DNA from 3 places in the Serratia ureilytica genome. Region 1 is predicted to be linked to each of the others. Evidence: predicted binding sites of a transcription regulator. Region 1 holds the regulator's gene; each other region holds the start of a gene.

Region 1 (5,507 bases):
GGAACACAGGTTCATGGCGTTGGCCGCGGCGGCATTGTTAATGCGCACCATGATCTGGCCGGCGAGATCGTTGACCGTCGGCGTCAACCAGCTTGGGCGCTGAGCTTCGATCGGATCGATCGACTCGCGCCACTGCGGCACGTGCTGGTTGAGGTAAGCGGTCAACGGCAGCGGTTCGCCGAAGTTGACGTAACCCTGGCCCAGATTGCGCAGTTTGCGCAGGCCGCGCAGCATCTGCAACAGGCTCTCTTTTTCCTTGGTGGCGCCGCGCAGCTCTTTGGCGTAGGTGCCCACTTCCATCACATGCTCGTAGCCGATGTAGATCGGCACCAGCGTGATCGGACGGGCGCCGCCGCGCAGCATCGCCTGGATGGTCATCGACAGGGTGCCGGTTTTCGGTTCCAGCAGACGCCCGGTGCGGGAGCGGCCGCCTTCCACGAAGTATTCCACCGAGTAACCGCGGGTGAACAGCTCGCCGAGGTATTCGCGGAACACCGTCGAGTAAAGCTTGTTGCCCTTGAAGGTGCGGCGGATGAAGAACGCGCCCAGGCGACGGAAGATCGGGCCGGCCGGCCAGAAGTTGAGGTTGATGCCCGCGGCGATGTGCGGCGGCACCAGGCCCTGGTGATACAGCACGTAGGACAGCAGCAGATAGTCCATGTGGCTGCGGTGGCAGGGCACGTAGACGATCTCGTGGCCGTCCTGCGCCAGCTGGCGCACGCGCTCGGCGTTGGTGACGTTGATGCCCTGATACAGCCGGTTCCAGGTCCAGCTCAGCACGCGATCGGACAGACGCACGGTTTCGTAGGAGAAGTCGGCGGCGATCTCTTCCATCAACGCGATGGCGTTCTGCTGGGCCTTCTCGTGAGAGATCTTTTTGCTGCGCGCTTCGTCCTCGACCGCTTTTTCGATCGCTTTGGACGCCAACAGCTTGTTGAACAGATCCTGACGGGCCGGCAGGCTTGGGCCTACAGCGGCCAGGCGCTGACGCGAGAAGTGCATGCGCGCCACGCGCGCCAGTTTCTGCGCGATGGTTTTATCCGTGCCGTGTTCGGTGGCCATGCGGCGCAGCGAAACGGTGTTGGAGAAGCGCACGAAGCTGTCGCGGCCGAGCCACAGCACGGCGAAGAATTTTTGCACGCCGTTCAACAGACGCAGGTGCGGCGTGCCGTGGCCTTCGCGGCCCGGCGAGCGGCCGAACATGACCGAAACCGGCAGCATTTGAATGTCGAGATCCGGATTGCTGCGATGCAGATCCAGGTAGTCGTGGAACAGCTTTACCGACTCTTCTTTCGGGGTGTAGTAGCGGAACACGCGCGGGCCGTCGTGAATGAACACGTAGCTCGGCAGCACGGTGCCGTCGATCTCCAGCGCGTTGAGCGGATCGGGCAGATCCTGCGCCAGGCACTGGGTGCGCAGCGTCAGCAAATCCGCCTTGGAATTGTAAGGTAAAACATACAAAATCGGCCGTGAGGGATCCAACCCTAGCTCGGTAACCGGATCTGAAGGGATGACCTTACTTCTTACCAACAATTTAAGTGGTAAATTCAATATTTTATAATAAATTTTACGCCAACCTGACATAACAACGTGAAGCCTCTTGTTAGCAATGCGCCGCAAGCATACCAGAAACCGGGTAGCAGATCTGTGGTGTTCGAAAACCGAGAGCCGTCAGCGCGGACTGTTCTAGACTCTTTTTATTATGACCGACCTCTGAGAAAGGCACGAAAACATGGCAAACCAAGCAACCGGATTGACCCGCATCATCAAGGCCGCCGGCTATTCTTATAAAGGGCTTTCCGCCGCCTGGCAACACGAGGCGGCGTTCCGCCAGGAACTGGTGGTGACCCTCCTGGCTATCATACTGGCTGTCTGGCTGGACGTGGGTGCGATAGCGCGCATTTTATTGATCGGATCGGTGGCGCTGGTGATGATCGTCGAGATCCTGAACAGCGCGATCGAAGCGGTGGTGGATCGCATCGGCAGCGAACACCATGAGCTGTCCGGGCGGGCCAAGGACATGGGATCGGCGGCGGTGTCGCTGGCGATCGTACTCGCGCTGTTCGTTTGGGGCACGGTCTTGTGGCAGCATTTTGGCTGACGCAAAGCGCCTACTGACTGATTTTTATTTATTCTTCGGTTCCCAATCCGCGCTTACCTGTATATACTCACAGCAAGACTGTATAAACAAACAGGGGGCGGAATGAAAGCACTAACTACCAGACAGCAAGAGGTCTACGATCTGATTCGCGATCATATTTCGCAAACGGGCATGCCGCCGACGCGTGCCGAGATCGCGATGCGTCTGGGGTTCCGTTCGCCTAACGCCGCCGAAGAGCACCTGAAGGCGCTGGCACGCAAAGGCGTGATCGAAATCGTCTCCGGCGCGTCGCGCGGTATCCGCCTGCTGATGGAAGAAGAAGAAGGGCTGCCGCTGATCGGCCGCGTCGCCGCCGGCGAGCCGCTGCTGGCGCAGCAGCACATCGAAGGGCACTACCAGGTGGATCCATCCCTGTTCAAACCGAGCGCCGATTTCCTGTTGCGGGTGAACGGCATGTCGATGCGCGACATCGGCATTCTGGACGGCGATCTGCTGGCGGTGCACAAAACGCAAGACGTGCGCAACGGCCAGGTCGTGGTCGCGCGCATCGAAGACGAAGTGACGGTCAAACGCTTGAAAAAGCACGGCAACGTGGTTGAACTGCTGCCGGAGAACAACGAATTCCAACCGATCGTGGTCGATCTGCGCCAGCAGAATTTCACGATCGAAGGGCTGGCGGTCGGCGTGATCCGCAACGGCGACTGGATTTAATCGCCGCGCCATCACCGCCGCTCCCTGTATCAATCGCCCCTGTTTTGGGGCGTTTTTGTTTCTGACTTCGCCCTTCGTCACTCTGTCACAGGAACATCCCATCATGCGCCTGATTTCCGCCTTCACCAGCGACACCGATAAAGCCCTGTGGCGCCTCGCCCTGCCGATGATTTTCTCCAATATCACCGTGCCGCTGCTCGGGCTGGTGGACACCGCGGTGATCGGCCACCTCGACAGCCCGATCTATTTGGGAGGCGTGGCGATCGGCGCGGTGGCGACCAGCTTCCTGTTCATGCTGCTGCTGTTCCTGCGCATGAGCACCACCGGCCTCGCGGCGCAGGCGCTGGGAGCGAAGAACCCGCAGGCGCTGGCGCGCGCCTTTATGCAACCGCTGCTGCTGGCGCTGTTGGCCGGGGGGGCGATCGTCCTGTTGCGCTACCCGCTGATCGAACTGGCGCTGCGGATCGTCGGCGGCGATGGCGAGGTGCTGGAGCAGGCGCGGCGTTTTCTTGAGATCCGCTGGTTGAGCGCGCCGGCGGCGCTGGCCAACCTGGTGCTGCTGGGCTGGCTGCTCGGCGTGCAGTACGTGCGTGCGCCGGTGATCCTGCTGATCGTCGGCAACCTGCTGAACATCGTGCTGGATATTTGGCTGGTGATGGGCCTGGGTTGGAACGTGCGAGGGGCGGCGGCGGCCACCGCCATCGCCGAATATGCCACGCTATTGCTCGGCCTGTGGCTGGCGTGGCGGGTGATGCGTCTGCGCGGTATTACCCTGGCGATGTTGCGTCAGGCCTGGCGTGGCGATCTGCGTCGCCTGCTGGCGCTCAATCGCGACATCATGCTGCGTTCATTGTTGCTGCAGCTGTGCTTTGCGTCGCTGACCATTTTCGGCGCTCGCCTGGGGAGCGATGTGGTGGCGGTTAACGCGGTGTTGATGAACCTGCTGACGTTTACCGCCTATGCGCTCGACGGCTTCGCTTATGCGGTGGAGGCCCATTCCGGCCACGCCTACGGCGCTCGGGACGGCAGCCAACTGCGTAAGGTGTGGCACGCGGCCTGCAGGCAGGCGGGGCTGGTCGCGTTGGCCTTCGGCCTGGCGTATGCCGTTACCGGCCAGCAGATCGTGGCGGCGTTGACCTCTCTACCGGAGCTGCGCGCGTTGGCCGCCCACTATTTACCGTGGCAGGTCATTTTGCCGCTGGTCGGGGTGTGGTGCTATTTGCTGGATGGCATGTTTATCGGCGCCACGCGCGGCGCTGAGATGCGTAACAGCATGGCGGTGGCCGCGGCAGGGTACGGTCTGACGCTGTTCAGCGTGCCGTTGCTTGGCAACCACGGGCTTTGGCTGGCGCTGGCGGTGTTTCTGACGTTGCGTGGCGTGGCATTGGGCTGGATTTGGCACCGTCACCAGGTGCGCGGCAGCTGGTTTACTGCACATTAAACCGGACGTTTTGTTGGGTTAATGGTTAGTTTTTCTTATGATTTTGGTCATGTTTGCTTACATGTTTTCAGCCTTGGTTTGTTCGCGTTAGTTCGTTGTTTGTTAGCGTTTTTTGTTTTTATTTTGTTTGTTAATGGTTTTTTATTCTGTGTTTTGGCTTTTTTATTTCCATGTTTAACTAGAATGAATCATGTGGCTGGTAAATGAAGGGGAGCGGTGCTTCTTAAGGTGAAGGAAGCATCGGCCAGAAAAATTTCTGGTTAACCCCGACCGGCAACAGGGATCACTGATTCACCACAGGTTAACGGAGAGACTATGAATAAAGATCAAGCCGACGGTAACTGGAAGCAGCTGAAAGGCAAAGTGAAAGAGAAATGGGGCAAGCTGACCGATGACGATCTGACGGTCATCGAAGGGAAACGCGAACAGCTGGTCGGCAAAATTCAGGAGCGCTACGGTTACCAGAAAGAGGCGGCCGAAAAAGAGGTGAAGGCCTGGGAAGATCACACCAAACACCGCTGGTAACACGCAGGGCCGCCACTGACGGCGGCCGGCAACAGCGCAGGCCGGCGTCGCTCCATCCTCTGGCGCCCCGGCCGCAGGTACAGGGAAGTACCTGACTTCGTCTTACTTCTTCTTGATGGCGATGCTGTGATCGTGTTCGGCGCAGTCATGCTTGCTGTCACAAGCTTCAACTTCAACGCAACCGGCGCACAGACCGTGCGCTTCCACCACGCTGTGCCGCAGTGCAAATCCGGCTTCCTGTGCCAGCTTCTGCAGCGTTTCCTCCACGCCTTCGGTGGTGCGTTCGGTCACCTGGCCGCAGCGGTCGCAGATAAACAGCGCGGACGTATGCATCGGCTGTTCGAAATGGTGGCACAGCACGTAGCTGTTGGCCGATTCCACTCTATGGATAAACCCTTGCTCCAGCAGAAAATCCAGCGCGCGGTATACCGTCGGCGGCTTGGCCTGCGGTTCGGCGACGCGCAGCAGATCGAGCAGGTCATATGCGCTGATTGCACCGGGTTGCTGAGTCATCAGACGCAGCACTTCCAGCCGTTGCGGCGTCAATCGCACATTGCGTTGCTGGCAGAGGCGTTCAGCCTGCGCCAGCAGCTTTTCCTGGGTGGTTGAGTTCATCGCAAATATCCCGGTACGTAAAAAAGCCGATTTTACCATGATTACGGCGAATCGCCGAGAGTTGCCCCCTTTTCCCCTGATGATAGCGCAGGGAAAGTCGCGCCGATCGCGCTA
Region 2 (5,507 bases), 2.3 Mb from region 1:
GCCGCTGAGAATGCCCTCTTTATATTGGGGCCGCTCGCGCGCTTTCCAATCCTTGACCACCGCGTGCACTTCCTGATCGCGCACGAATGCGCCATGTACGCGCACCGGGATCGAGGAGTTCGGCGCCAGATAAAGCATATCACCCATGCCCAGCAAGGACTCGGCCCCCCCCTGATCGAGGATGGTGCGAGAGTCTATCTTGCTCGACACGGTAAAGGCGATACGCGTCGGGATGTTGGCCTTGATCAGGCCGGTGATCACATCCACCGACGGACGCTGGGTCGCCAGCACCAGGTGGATACCCGCCGCACGCGCTTTTTGCGCCAGACGGGCGATCAGCTCTTCGACCTTCTTGCCGACCGTCATGATCAGATCGGCGAATTCGTCGACCATCACCACGATGTACGGCTCTTTCTCCAGCACCGGCGGCGTGATGTCCATGCTGTCGGTCGGTTTCCAGAACGGATCCGGGATCGGACGCCCCATCGCTTCGGCCTGATCGACACGTTCGTTGTAGCCGGCCAGGTTACGCACGCCCAGAGCTGACATCAGCTTATAGCGGCGTTCCATTTCGCCCACGCACCAGCGCAGCGCATTGGCGGCGTCTTTCATGTCGGTGACCACGTCGGTCAACAGGTGCGGAATGCCTTCGTAAACCGACAGTTCCAGCATTTTCGGGTCAATCATGATAAAGCGCACTTCTTTCGGCGTGGCCTTATACAGGATGCTCAGGATCATGGCGTTGACCCCGACCGATTTACCGGAGCCGGTGGTACCGGCGACCAGCAAGTGCGGCATTTTGCCCAGATCGGCCACCACCGGCTCGCCGGAGATGTCTTTACCCAATACGATGGACAGCGGCGACGGGTTGTCGCGGAAGGCCGGGCAATCCAGCACCTCGCGCAGGTATACCGTTTGCCGCTTGGCGTTCGGCAGCTCCAGACCGACATAAGGCTTACCGGGGATCACTTCCACCACGCGCACCGCCGAAGTCGACAGCGAGCGCGCCAGATCGCGCGACAGGTTGGAAATGCGCGCCGCTTTAACGCCCGGCGCCAGATCCAGCTCGAAGCGGGTGATGACCGGCCCCGGCAGGATGTCCACCACGTCGGCTTTCACGCGATAATCGGCCAGGCTGGCCTCCACCAGGCGCGCTTTCTGTTCCAGCGCGAAGGAATCGACCGGCTCCACTTCTTTCGGCGCTTCGGTCAGCAGATCCAGCGTCGGCAGAGGCGTGGTCGGTTTCTGCAGCGGCTGATCGTTGCGCATCAGGAACGGGTGAATCAAGCTGTCCATCGCCGGATGCTGCTCGGCCTGAGGTTGCTGAGGCTGCTGCACCTGCGGCTGCTGATGCTGATATTGCTGCTGCGACGGCTGCTGGTATTGTTGAGGCTGCGGGTGCGATTGCTGAGGTTGAGCAGCCGGCGCCGCAGGCTCAAACTGGCCGAACGGCACGTCGTCCTCTTGCTCGCTTTCCAGTTCAATGCGCTCTTCAAGCTGCGGCGACAGCGTGAACATCGGCTCGCTCGGGCCATCGTCCACCAGATCCGCCATTGGCGAGAAGCTGAAAGCATTGCGGGTATCGACCGGGCTGGCGGCCGGCGCCTGCGGAGCAGGCTCTTGCTGGCCATAACGCGCCTGCTGCTGCTCGGCGAATGCCTGACGCAGCGCAGCCTCTTGCCGCGCCGCTTCGTCGTCCTGCTGGTCTTCGCCGTAACGCTGGCTCTGTTGTTCGGCGAACGCTATGCTAAGCTCAGCCTCCTGCTGAGCCTGTTCATCATCCTGCTCCGGCGCGTAGCTTTCGCCGTAGCGCTGGCTTTGCTGCTCGGCGAACGCCTGGCGCAGCGCGGCTTCTTGCAACGCCTCTTCTTCCTGCGGGTTCGCCGCCGTCAGCTGTTGAGGCTCCGCCTCTGTCTGGCGCTGTTCCTGTTCGGCCGCACGCTGCGAAGGCAGCTTGATACCGTAGGAAGCCAGCTCGCGACGGGTCGGGATGCGCACCGGGTTCGGCCGCGGCAGCTCAGGACCGATGCCCTGCTTAACCTGCGGATTGCCGTCGCTGGTCGCCGTGAAGGCCGGCATAAAGGTCGCCGCCGCAACGCCCGCAGCAGCGGCTGCCGCCGTATCCGGCTGCGGTTTGGCGCCGGTGGCGCTGAAACCGCTCGAACTGCCGATGTCAACGCTGTCACGCTGTGCGGCGGTAAAATCAAAGGGAGAACGCGCCGGCGGCTGCGGCGCGGCCGGCTCTTGCCAGTTGCCAAGGCGCGGCTCATCGTCATCCTGATAAGGATCGACAGGACGCGTCGCCTTAGGCGCAGGCGTTTCTTCCGGGATCTCGAAGGAATACAGCGGCGGCGTAGCGTCTTGCGCCGGCGCACTTACCGGGTGCTGATTGACCGAGGCCGGCGCGGCCGGCGCCACCGTTACCGACGGCGCCTGAGCGGCGATCGGCGCAGCAACGGGCTCGTGGATCTCTGCCTTCACCGTCGGTGCAGGCGAAGCCACCGGCGCGCTGGGTGCGGCTACTGCTTCAAGCTCACCATCGTCGGCGCGCAGGCCGCTGAGCAACGGATCGGCGGCGTCTTCCGCCGCCGCTTTGGCGCTTTCGGTAACCGAAGGCGCGGAGAACAGCACGTCGTCATCGGCGGCCGCGGCTCCGACGGCGGTCGCGGCAACCGCTGCGGCGGCACCCTTCCCTGCCTGCTCAGGCTCGTCGTCAACGTAACGCTCGTCATCTTCGAAATAGCGCTCTTCGCGGCGTGAGCGATTGGTCATCACCGTCGCAACGCCCAACACCGCCCCGCCGATCTTCTCGGCGATCACCAGCCAGGACCAGCCGGTAAACAGCGTCAACCCCGCCGCCCATACGCACAGCAGTGCCAGCGTAGCGCCGATGCCGTTGAACCACGGCAACATGGCGTTGCTCAGCAGGCTGCCGATCACGCCGCCGGAGGCGAAGTAATAGAGATCGTCAACGTTCAGCGCCGCCAACCCACAGGAGGTGAGCACTAACGCCAGGGTGCCGATCAGGCGCAGGGAAAGCGCGAAATAGTCGATGTAGTCTCTGTTGCTGCGTTGGCGATAAGCCGCCCAGCACAGGACCAGCATGATCGGCGGTATCGCGTAGGCGAGCACCCCGAAGGTGAAGAACAGCGTATCGGCCAACCAGGCCCCGACACCGCCGCCCAGATTGTGAATCGGCTCATGCCACGCGGTCTGCGACCAGCTTGGGTCAGACGGGTTGAAACTGACCAGCGCAGCCATGAGGTAAACGGCAAAAATCGCTACCACGATAAGCACAGCTTCCAGCAAACGCCGGCCACTGCTGAGTCTTTTCAGGGTAACTTCTTTATCTTCTGTATATTCCTGGCTCAAGAAAGGCTCTCCAGGTTCCTGTTAGCTGACATAGCAACAGCGCCGAGAAACTGCCCCGGCGCCGAAACTGTATGAATAAACAGGAGTGTAACCAATTTAATCAGGTTTTGCACCTGCACCTTACCGTGTTTTGATAACCAGACGGTTACTCTGTTTCACTTCTTCCATCACTACGTAGGTACGGGTGTCGTTAACCCCCGGCAAACGCAGCAAGGTTTCGCCCAGCAATTTGCGGTAAGCCGACATGTCCGGTACACGGGTTTTCAACAGGTAGTCGAAATCGCCGGAAACCAGATGACACTCCTGAATCTCTTCAAGCTTCTGCACTGCCGAGTTGAATTGCTCAAACACATCCGGCGCGCCGCGGTTCAACGTGATCTCCACGAAAACCAGCAGGGACGCATCCAGATAATGCGGGTTCAGCAATGCGGTATAGCCATGAATGAAACCCTGGCGCTCGAGACGGCGCACGCGTTCCAAACATGGTGTCGGGGATAACCCCACGCGCTTCGAAAGCTCGACGTTCGAAATACGCCCATCCTTCTGCAGCTCATTCAGGATGTTGCGGTCGATACGGTCAAGATCTTTACCCGGGCGTTTCTTGTTGTCTGCCATTATTATTGTCTCTCTTATTTTCTTCCGTGCACTTGCCACACCCTAGCCAACGTCAATGTGTAAGGGTTCGTTCCAAGCGAAGACCCGATGCCTGTCATGTGCTTCTTCACTACCATCATTCCACGCCGCGCAGCCTGTCTGTCCAACTCCGCGCAGCGCCGGCAACGATGTTTCGGTCGAGAAAAAATCAGCAAACGCTTGCGCGCCCTGCTCCGCACTCCCGCTGCGTATCGTCGCCTTGCGGCGCAAATACGTACGATTTGCTGGTGTTACGGGGATAATTTCTTCTTCCTATGATGTTTTCGCAAATGCGCAGCGGATTGTCAAAGTAAAAGAAGCAAAATCAGAACAACGTACCGTCATGAAAAGTCTGCATCCCATTTTTGATTATGAATCGCTGGCTGATAAACCCCGGTCGGGAGCGGCGGAAGCCGCAGAGTGCGCCGTTTTTGCACGGTTGGCGATTCGCTGGCCGAATGCGGCTTTGATAAGTTAAATTTCTGCGTTCGACGACCGATTTACCGACAACGGATGCATTAATAGGCGACAACTATCATACAAATCGTTAACAACGTCGCCCGGCGCTTTTTTTACTGCGCCATTTTCCCTACAATCGGCTTCATTGTCCGCCATTGTGGAATAAAGAGGTTATTCATGGGCACGGCTAAACATAGCAAATTACTGATTCTGGGTTCCGGCCCGGCCGGTTACACCGCCGCCGTCTACGCGGCGCGCGCCAACCTGAACCCGGTGCTGATCACCGGTCTGGAACAAGGCGGCCAGCTGACCACCACCACCGAAGTGGAAAACTGGCCCGGCGACGCCGAAGGCCTGACCGGCCCGGCGTTGATGGAGCGCATGCGCGAGCACGCGGAGAAGTTCCAGACTGAAATCGTCTTCGACCACATCAACAGCGTCGATCTGCAGCAGCGTCCGTTCCGCCTGTTCGGCGACAGCGGTGAATACAGCTGCGACGCGCTGATCATCGCGACCGGCGCCTCCGCCCGCTATCTTGGCCTGCCTTCCGAAGACGCGTTCAAGGGCAAAGGCGTTTCCGCCTGCGCAACCTGCGACGGTTTCTTCTACCGCAACCAGAAAGTCGCGGTGGTCGGCGGCGGCAATACCGCCGTTGAAGAAGCGCTGTACCTGTCAAACATCGCCGCCGAGGTTCACCTGATCCACCGTCGCGACAGCTTCCGTTCGGAGAAAATCCTGATCGACCGGCTGATGGAAAAAGTGAAGAGCGGCAACATCGTGCTGCACACCGACCATACGCTGGACGAAGTGCTGGGCGATGAAATGGGCGTGACCGGCGTGCGTATCCGCAGCACCAAAGCGGAGAACGAAACCCGTGAGCTGGAACTGGCCGGCGTGTTCATCGCCATCGGCCACAGCCCGAACACCGGCATCTTCGGCGGTCAGCTGGAGCTGGAAAACGGCTACATCAAGGTGCAGTCCGGCATTCACGGCAATGCGACCCAAACCACTATCCCCGGCGTCTTCGCCGCGGGCGACGTGAT
Region 3 (5,507 bases), 2.4 Mb from region 1:
TGGCGCTGGCGGGCAGCGGCGAGATCCTGCTTTCGTTGATGATTTTTGTCGGCTGGCCGGCGCCGCATCGGATGACGGTTCCCTTTTGCCTCGGCGTGATGATGGTGCTTTCCGGCTGGGCCTTATTGCGTATCGCCCGGAGACTGACAACCTTCTCTCTGAATCAGCACCCCGCGCGGCAGCCACCGCACCCGGAGGATGAGACTGCGCCGCTCACGGTGTATGTCTGGACACCGATTGGTGCGGCTAAAGATCCGCGCCGGCGTTATATCGTCGACCGATACATCGCGGCGGTCGACGGCGGCGGCAATATCTCCACCGGTCACGCCGCCCTGGCGCTCGCGCCGGATGTGTATATCAGTCACTATCCGCTCAACGACATCAGCCATTCCGTTCAGGATTTCCGCCAGTTGTTGCATGCCGGCGAACAGAACAACGTCGACGGACGTTTCCTGCCCGACCTGGCGGGCGAGATCGCCGCCTGGTGCCCCCCGGACAAGAAAATTCAATTCTACCGCTATAACCCGGCGGCGCTGCGCGCATTCTGGCTGCGTTATCGGCAGGACGCCACCTACAATCTGACCCGGCGCAACTGCTCCACCACGGTCATCGGCGCGCTCGACAGCGCGTTGGAAGGCGTGCTGGGCGATAAACATCTGTGGCGCCGCTTTCTGTTGCTGGTGCTCGATCCCAACCTGTGGATGCTGGCGGTACTGCGCAGCCGCGGCGAAAGCATGACCTGGACGCCGGGTTTGGTGCTGGACTACGCACGCATGTTGCAACAGGTCACCGAGCGTCAACACCAGCGCTGGTGGCTAAAATTGCGCGAGGTGTGGAATATCCTGCGTTTTGGCAAAAGCCAAACGCGCAGGCAAAGGTTTTAGTCTCGTCACCGGCGATGATAAAGTGTCGGGCACATTCACCCGCGCCGGCAGGAGTTAACCGTTAATGGCTTATTCGCAACGCATTGAAACCGCAATTTTTGATATGGACGGCTTGTTGATCGACTCGGAACCGCTGTGGCTGCAGGCTGAGTTGGATATCTTCGGCGCGCTGGGTTTGGATCTGTCCGACCGTCACAAGCTGCCGGACACGCTGGGGCTGCGCATCGATCTGGTGGTGAAGATGTGGTATCAGGCGATGCCGTGGCAAGGGGTTTCGCTTGATGAGGTGTCGGCGCGGATTATCGAGCGCGCCATCGAGCTGGTGCACGAGACGCGCCCGCTGCTGCCGGGCGTTCAGCAGGCGCTGGAGCTGTGTCGCAGCCAGGGGCTGAACATCGGTCTCGCCTCCGCCTCGCCGCTGCACATGCAACGGCAAGTGCTGAAGATGTTCGAGCTTGAGGATTACTTCGATCAGCTGGTTTCCGCCGAAGACCTGCCGTACAGCAAGCCGCACCCGGAGGTCTACCTGATCGCCGCCGAACGCCTGGGCAGCGATCCGCTGCGCTGCATCACGCTGGAAGACTCGTTTAACGGCATGATCGCCACCAAGGCCGCACGCATGCGCTCCATCGTGATCCCGGCAGCCGAATACCGTCACGATCCGCGCTGGGCGCTGGCGGACCACAAGCTGGACACCCTGGAACAGCTCACCCCCGCCCACTTTGCCTGACCTGCGGCGCCGGCCATCGGCGCCCTGGGTTTGCCGCTCTGCGTCATAAAAGGGATCCGCACCGCAAAATAAACGAAACACCGTTTCATTTTATTGAATTGGCATGACGTTTCCATTATGCTGTATGGCAGGGAAAGCGACGGCCCGCGGCGCGTTGTCACTGCCACGCAGCGCGGTTCAAGGCCGCCGCTTCCTCCCGCCACACGCTGAGCAACCGTCTTTTTTCTCACCGCCATACGCCCCCCATCGCCCGCTTTTTGTTCTCGCCCGTCAAAATCGATGCTTTGTTACCCATTGCCGTAACAAGCCGTTGTAAAACAGGGAAAAATAAACAATTGGTTACAGGGTAACTGCTTCCACTACTGGGAATTTTCCCATATACTGGATAAATTAACAGTTTACCAGTCGGAATCGCAACAGCATGACCGCGGAAGGACACCTTATATTCTCTGTCGCTTGCGCGATCTTCGCCAAGAAGGCGGAAGTGACGCCAGAGCTGGCTACCGGCGACTGGTGGCACATCATACCCGCCGCGCTGCTGACCTCACTGCTGCCGGACATCGATCACCCCAAGTCGGTGCTGGGCCAGCGTCTGCGCTGGATCGCCATTCCCATCGCCCGCGCCTTCGGCCACCGCGGTTTCACCCACAGCCTGCTGGCGATCGCCGGCGGCATGGTGCTGTTTCAGCTTGATGTGCCGCGCAGTTGGCCGATCCCGGCCGACGCGCTGCACGCCATGATCATCGGTTACTTCAGCCATCTGCTGGCCGACATGCTCACCCCCGCCGGTGTGCCGCTGCTGTGGCCGTGCCGCTGGCGTTTTCGCCTGCCGCTGCTCAACTCGCAAAAAGGCAATCAGTTGGAGCGCGTGCTGTGCCTCTGCCTGGTGGCGTTTGCCATCTGCTGGCAAGGTGATTTCACCCTCCCGGTGCAATCCTACGTAGAGCAAATCAGAAATATTAGACTCTGATCACAAAAAATCGCTCAACTCATCACCCATGCGTATATAAAATGAACAAAATCACACAAAAAGCTATATTAAATTCCATTTGGATATAAGTGAGCCCCTCGGCAAACTGTTACGATATTTACATCGCGACACACCTAATGGTGCGTAGTCGTTTTTATATAAGAAAGATTATTGGAGATATTGGGGATGAATCTTCCGCTCGTGATTAACGTGCTGGTGTTTGTCGCGCTCCTTTTGCTGCTGGCGCAAACCCGCCACAAGCAATGGAGCCTGGCGAAAAAAGTGCTGGTCGGCCTGGTGGTCGGCGTGGTGTTCGGTCTGGGGCTGCAGCTGGTGTACGGCGCCGACAACCCGGTACTGAAAGAATCCATCAGTTGGTTCAACATTGTCGGCAACGGCTATGTGCAACTGCTGCAAATGATCGTCATGCCGCTGGTCTTCGCCTCTATCCTGAGCGCGGTCGCCAAATTGCATAACGCCTCTTCGCTGGGCAAAATCAGCGTTCTGACTATCGGCACATTGCTGTTCACCACGCTGATCTCGGCGCTGGTGGGCGTGCTGGTCACCAACCTGTTCGGCCTGACCGCCGAAGGCCTGGTGCAGGGGGCGCAGGAAAGCGCGCGCCTGACGGCGATCCAGACCAACTACGTGGGTAAACTGGCCGATCTGACCGTGCCGCAGATGGTGCTGTCGTTCATCCCGAAAAACCCGTTCGCCGATCTGACCGGCGCCAGCCCGACCTCGATCATCAGCGTGGTGATTTTCGCCACCTTCCTCGGCGTGGCGGCGCTGCAGCTGCTGAAAGACGACAAGCCGAAAGGCGAGCGCGTGCTGGTGGCTATCGATACCCTGCAGGCCTGGGTGATGAAGCTGGTGCGTCTGGTCATGAAGCTGACGCCGTACGGCGTGCTGGCGCTGATGACCAAAGTGGTCGCCGGCTCCAACATTCACGACATCGTCAAGCTCGGCAGCTTCGTGGTGGCCTCCTATATCGGTCTGGCCATCATGTTCGTGGTACACGCCATCCTGCTGGCCTTCACCGGCGTGAACCCGCTGAAGTTCTTCCGCAAGGTGTGGCCGGTAATCACCTTCGCCTTCACCAGCCGCTCCAGCGCCGCCAGCATTCCATTGAACGTGGAAGCGCAGACTCGCCGCCTGGGCGTGCCGGAATCCATCGCCAGCTTCTCGGCGTCGTTCGGTGCCACCATCGGCCAGAACGGCTGTGCGGGCCTCTACCCGGCGATGCTGGCGGTGATGGTTGCGCCGACCGTCGGCATCAACCCGCTGGATCCGGTGTGGATCGCCACCCTGGTCGGCATCGTCACCCTCAGCTCCGCCGGTGTGGCGGGCGTGGGCGGCGGCGCCACCTTCGCCGCGCTGATCGTGCTGCCGGCGATGGGCCTGCCGGTGACGCTGGTCGCGCTGCTGATCTCGGTCGAACCGCTGATCGACATGGGCCGTACCGCGCTGAACGTCAACGGTTCCATGGCGGCGGGCACCATCACCAGCCAACTGATGAAGCAAACCGACAAAGCCGTGATGGACAGCGAAGACGAAGTCGAATTGGCTCACCGTTAACGCCTTCCGCGAACGAAAAAACCGGGGATGATCCCCGGTTTTTTTATGCCCTGCGTTCGGTCGTTACGGCCGCTCGCCGTTCGCCAGCCGCCGGTTGATATCAGCGATCACACCCGGCAATTGCGCCAGCGTATCTATCACATAGTGCGCGCCCGCCGCGTACAGCTTATCGGCGGCGGCCGTGCGACGGCGCTCGATCTCCCCTTGCGGCATTTGGCGATACTCCTGCCAGGTCGCGCCAAACTCGTTGCCGGACAGCGCCAGCCCAACGCTCCACATCCCGGCGTTCAGCCCTTCGGCAATGCCAGGCACCGCGTCATCCACCTTCACGCAATGCGCCACCGCATCGATGCCCAGCGCAATCACGTTTTGCAACGCCATCCACGGCCCCGGTCGCCCGCCGGCCGCGAGATCGTCGGTGGCGACCCAGTAATCCGGCGCGTAGCCGCGCTGCGCTGCGGCAGGCGCCAGCACCGCCATCACCGCGCGCGGATAACCGGAGCAGGAGCCGATTTTGATGCCCTGTTCACGCAGAGCGGCAATCACCTGCGGCACGCCCTCGATGGGATCGGCGAAGTCGACCACTTTGGCGATTTGCAGCGGCATAAACGCCTGATACAGCGCGTCGATGTCTTGATGGCTCATCGAGCGGCCCAGCTTCTGTCGCCAGCGCGCGTCGACCGCCGGCAGTTTGCCCAGCGCCTCGATGTGCTGCCATTTGCCGAGCCCCATCGGAATGCGCGCTTCCGCCAGGCTGATGTCGATATCGAAAGTGCGTTTGAACGCCTCGACGAAAATCTGCGTCGGCGCAAAGGAGCCGAAATCCACCGTGGTGCCGGCCCAGTCGAGGATCACTGCGTTGATCTGTTTCATGGTCAATCCTTATTGATTCCAGTACATCGCCTGCCCGACGGCCGCCAGCAAACGTTCGATATCCTGCGGATAAATTTCGCCGATGTTGCCGATGCGGAAGCAGTCGCTCTGCGACACTTTGCCGGGATAAATCACGAAGCCCTGCTGCTTCAGGCGCTGATAAAACTCGGCGAAGCGGTAAGTGTCGGCCTTCGGCGAATAGAACGCCGTGATGATCGGCGAATGCAGCGCATCGTCCAGCAGGGTCTCAAAGCCCAGTTCACGCATGCCCGCCACCAGCCGACGCTGATTGGCGTGATAGCGGTCGTGACGCGCGGCAATGCCGCCCTCTTGTTCCAGCTCTTTCAGCGCCTGTGCGAAGGCCAGCACGGTGTGAGTGGGCGACGTAAAGCGCCATTTGCCGGCCTGGTCTTCCATACAGCGCCACTGGGCATACAAATCCAGCGACAGCGAGCGCGAACGGCCGGCGCAT

Evidence for each region. The regulator LexA, encoded in region 1, represses DNA repair genes until DNA is damaged. The targets are predictions, from matches to a motif close to TNCTGTATGTACATACAGNA.
Region 2: a site for LexA is predicted at 3,438-3,457, ahead of J0X03_RS15310 (DNA translocase FtsK 4TM domain-containing protein). Genes of this name have one in related genera too.
Region 3: a site for LexA is predicted at 1,994-2,013, ahead of J0X03_RS13265 (metal-dependent hydrolase). Genes of this name have one in related genera too.

What each region holds. Positions count from the first base shown of each region.
Region 1 is NZ_CP071320.1:419,155-424,661, forward strand. It holds gene plsB (glycerol-3-phosphate 1-O-acyltransferase PlsB) at 1-1,584, opposite strand, end outside; gene J0X03_RS01975 (diacylglycerol kinase) at 1,733-2,101, shown strand; gene lexA (transcriptional repressor LexA) at 2,204-2,812, shown strand; gene dinF (MATE family efflux transporter DinF) at 2,916-4,253, shown strand; gene J0X03_RS01990 (CsbD family protein) at 4,569-4,778, shown strand; gene zur (zinc uptake transcriptional repressor Zur) at 4,881-5,393, opposite strand.
Region 2 is NZ_CP071320.1:3,260,994-3,266,500, forward strand. It holds gene J0X03_RS15310 (DNA translocase FtsK 4TM domain-containing protein) at 1-3,372, opposite strand, end outside; gene lrp (leucine-responsive transcriptional regulator Lrp) at 3,493-3,987, opposite strand; gene J0X03_RS15320 (hypothetical protein) at 4,043-4,483, shown strand; gene trxB (thioredoxin-disulfide reductase) at 4,642-5,507, shown strand, end outside.
Region 3 is NZ_CP071320.1:2,848,670-2,854,176, forward strand. It holds gene J0X03_RS13255 (HdeD family acid-resistance protein) at 1-884, shown strand, start outside; gene hxpB (hexitol phosphatase HxpB) at 949-1,614, shown strand; gene J0X03_RS13265 (metal-dependent hydrolase) at 2,036-2,584, shown strand; gene J0X03_RS13270 (L-cystine transporter) at 2,771-4,162, shown strand; gene phnX (phosphonoacetaldehyde hydrolase) at 4,226-5,035, opposite strand; gene phnW (2-aminoethylphosphonate--pyruvate transaminase) at 5,045-5,507, opposite strand, start outside.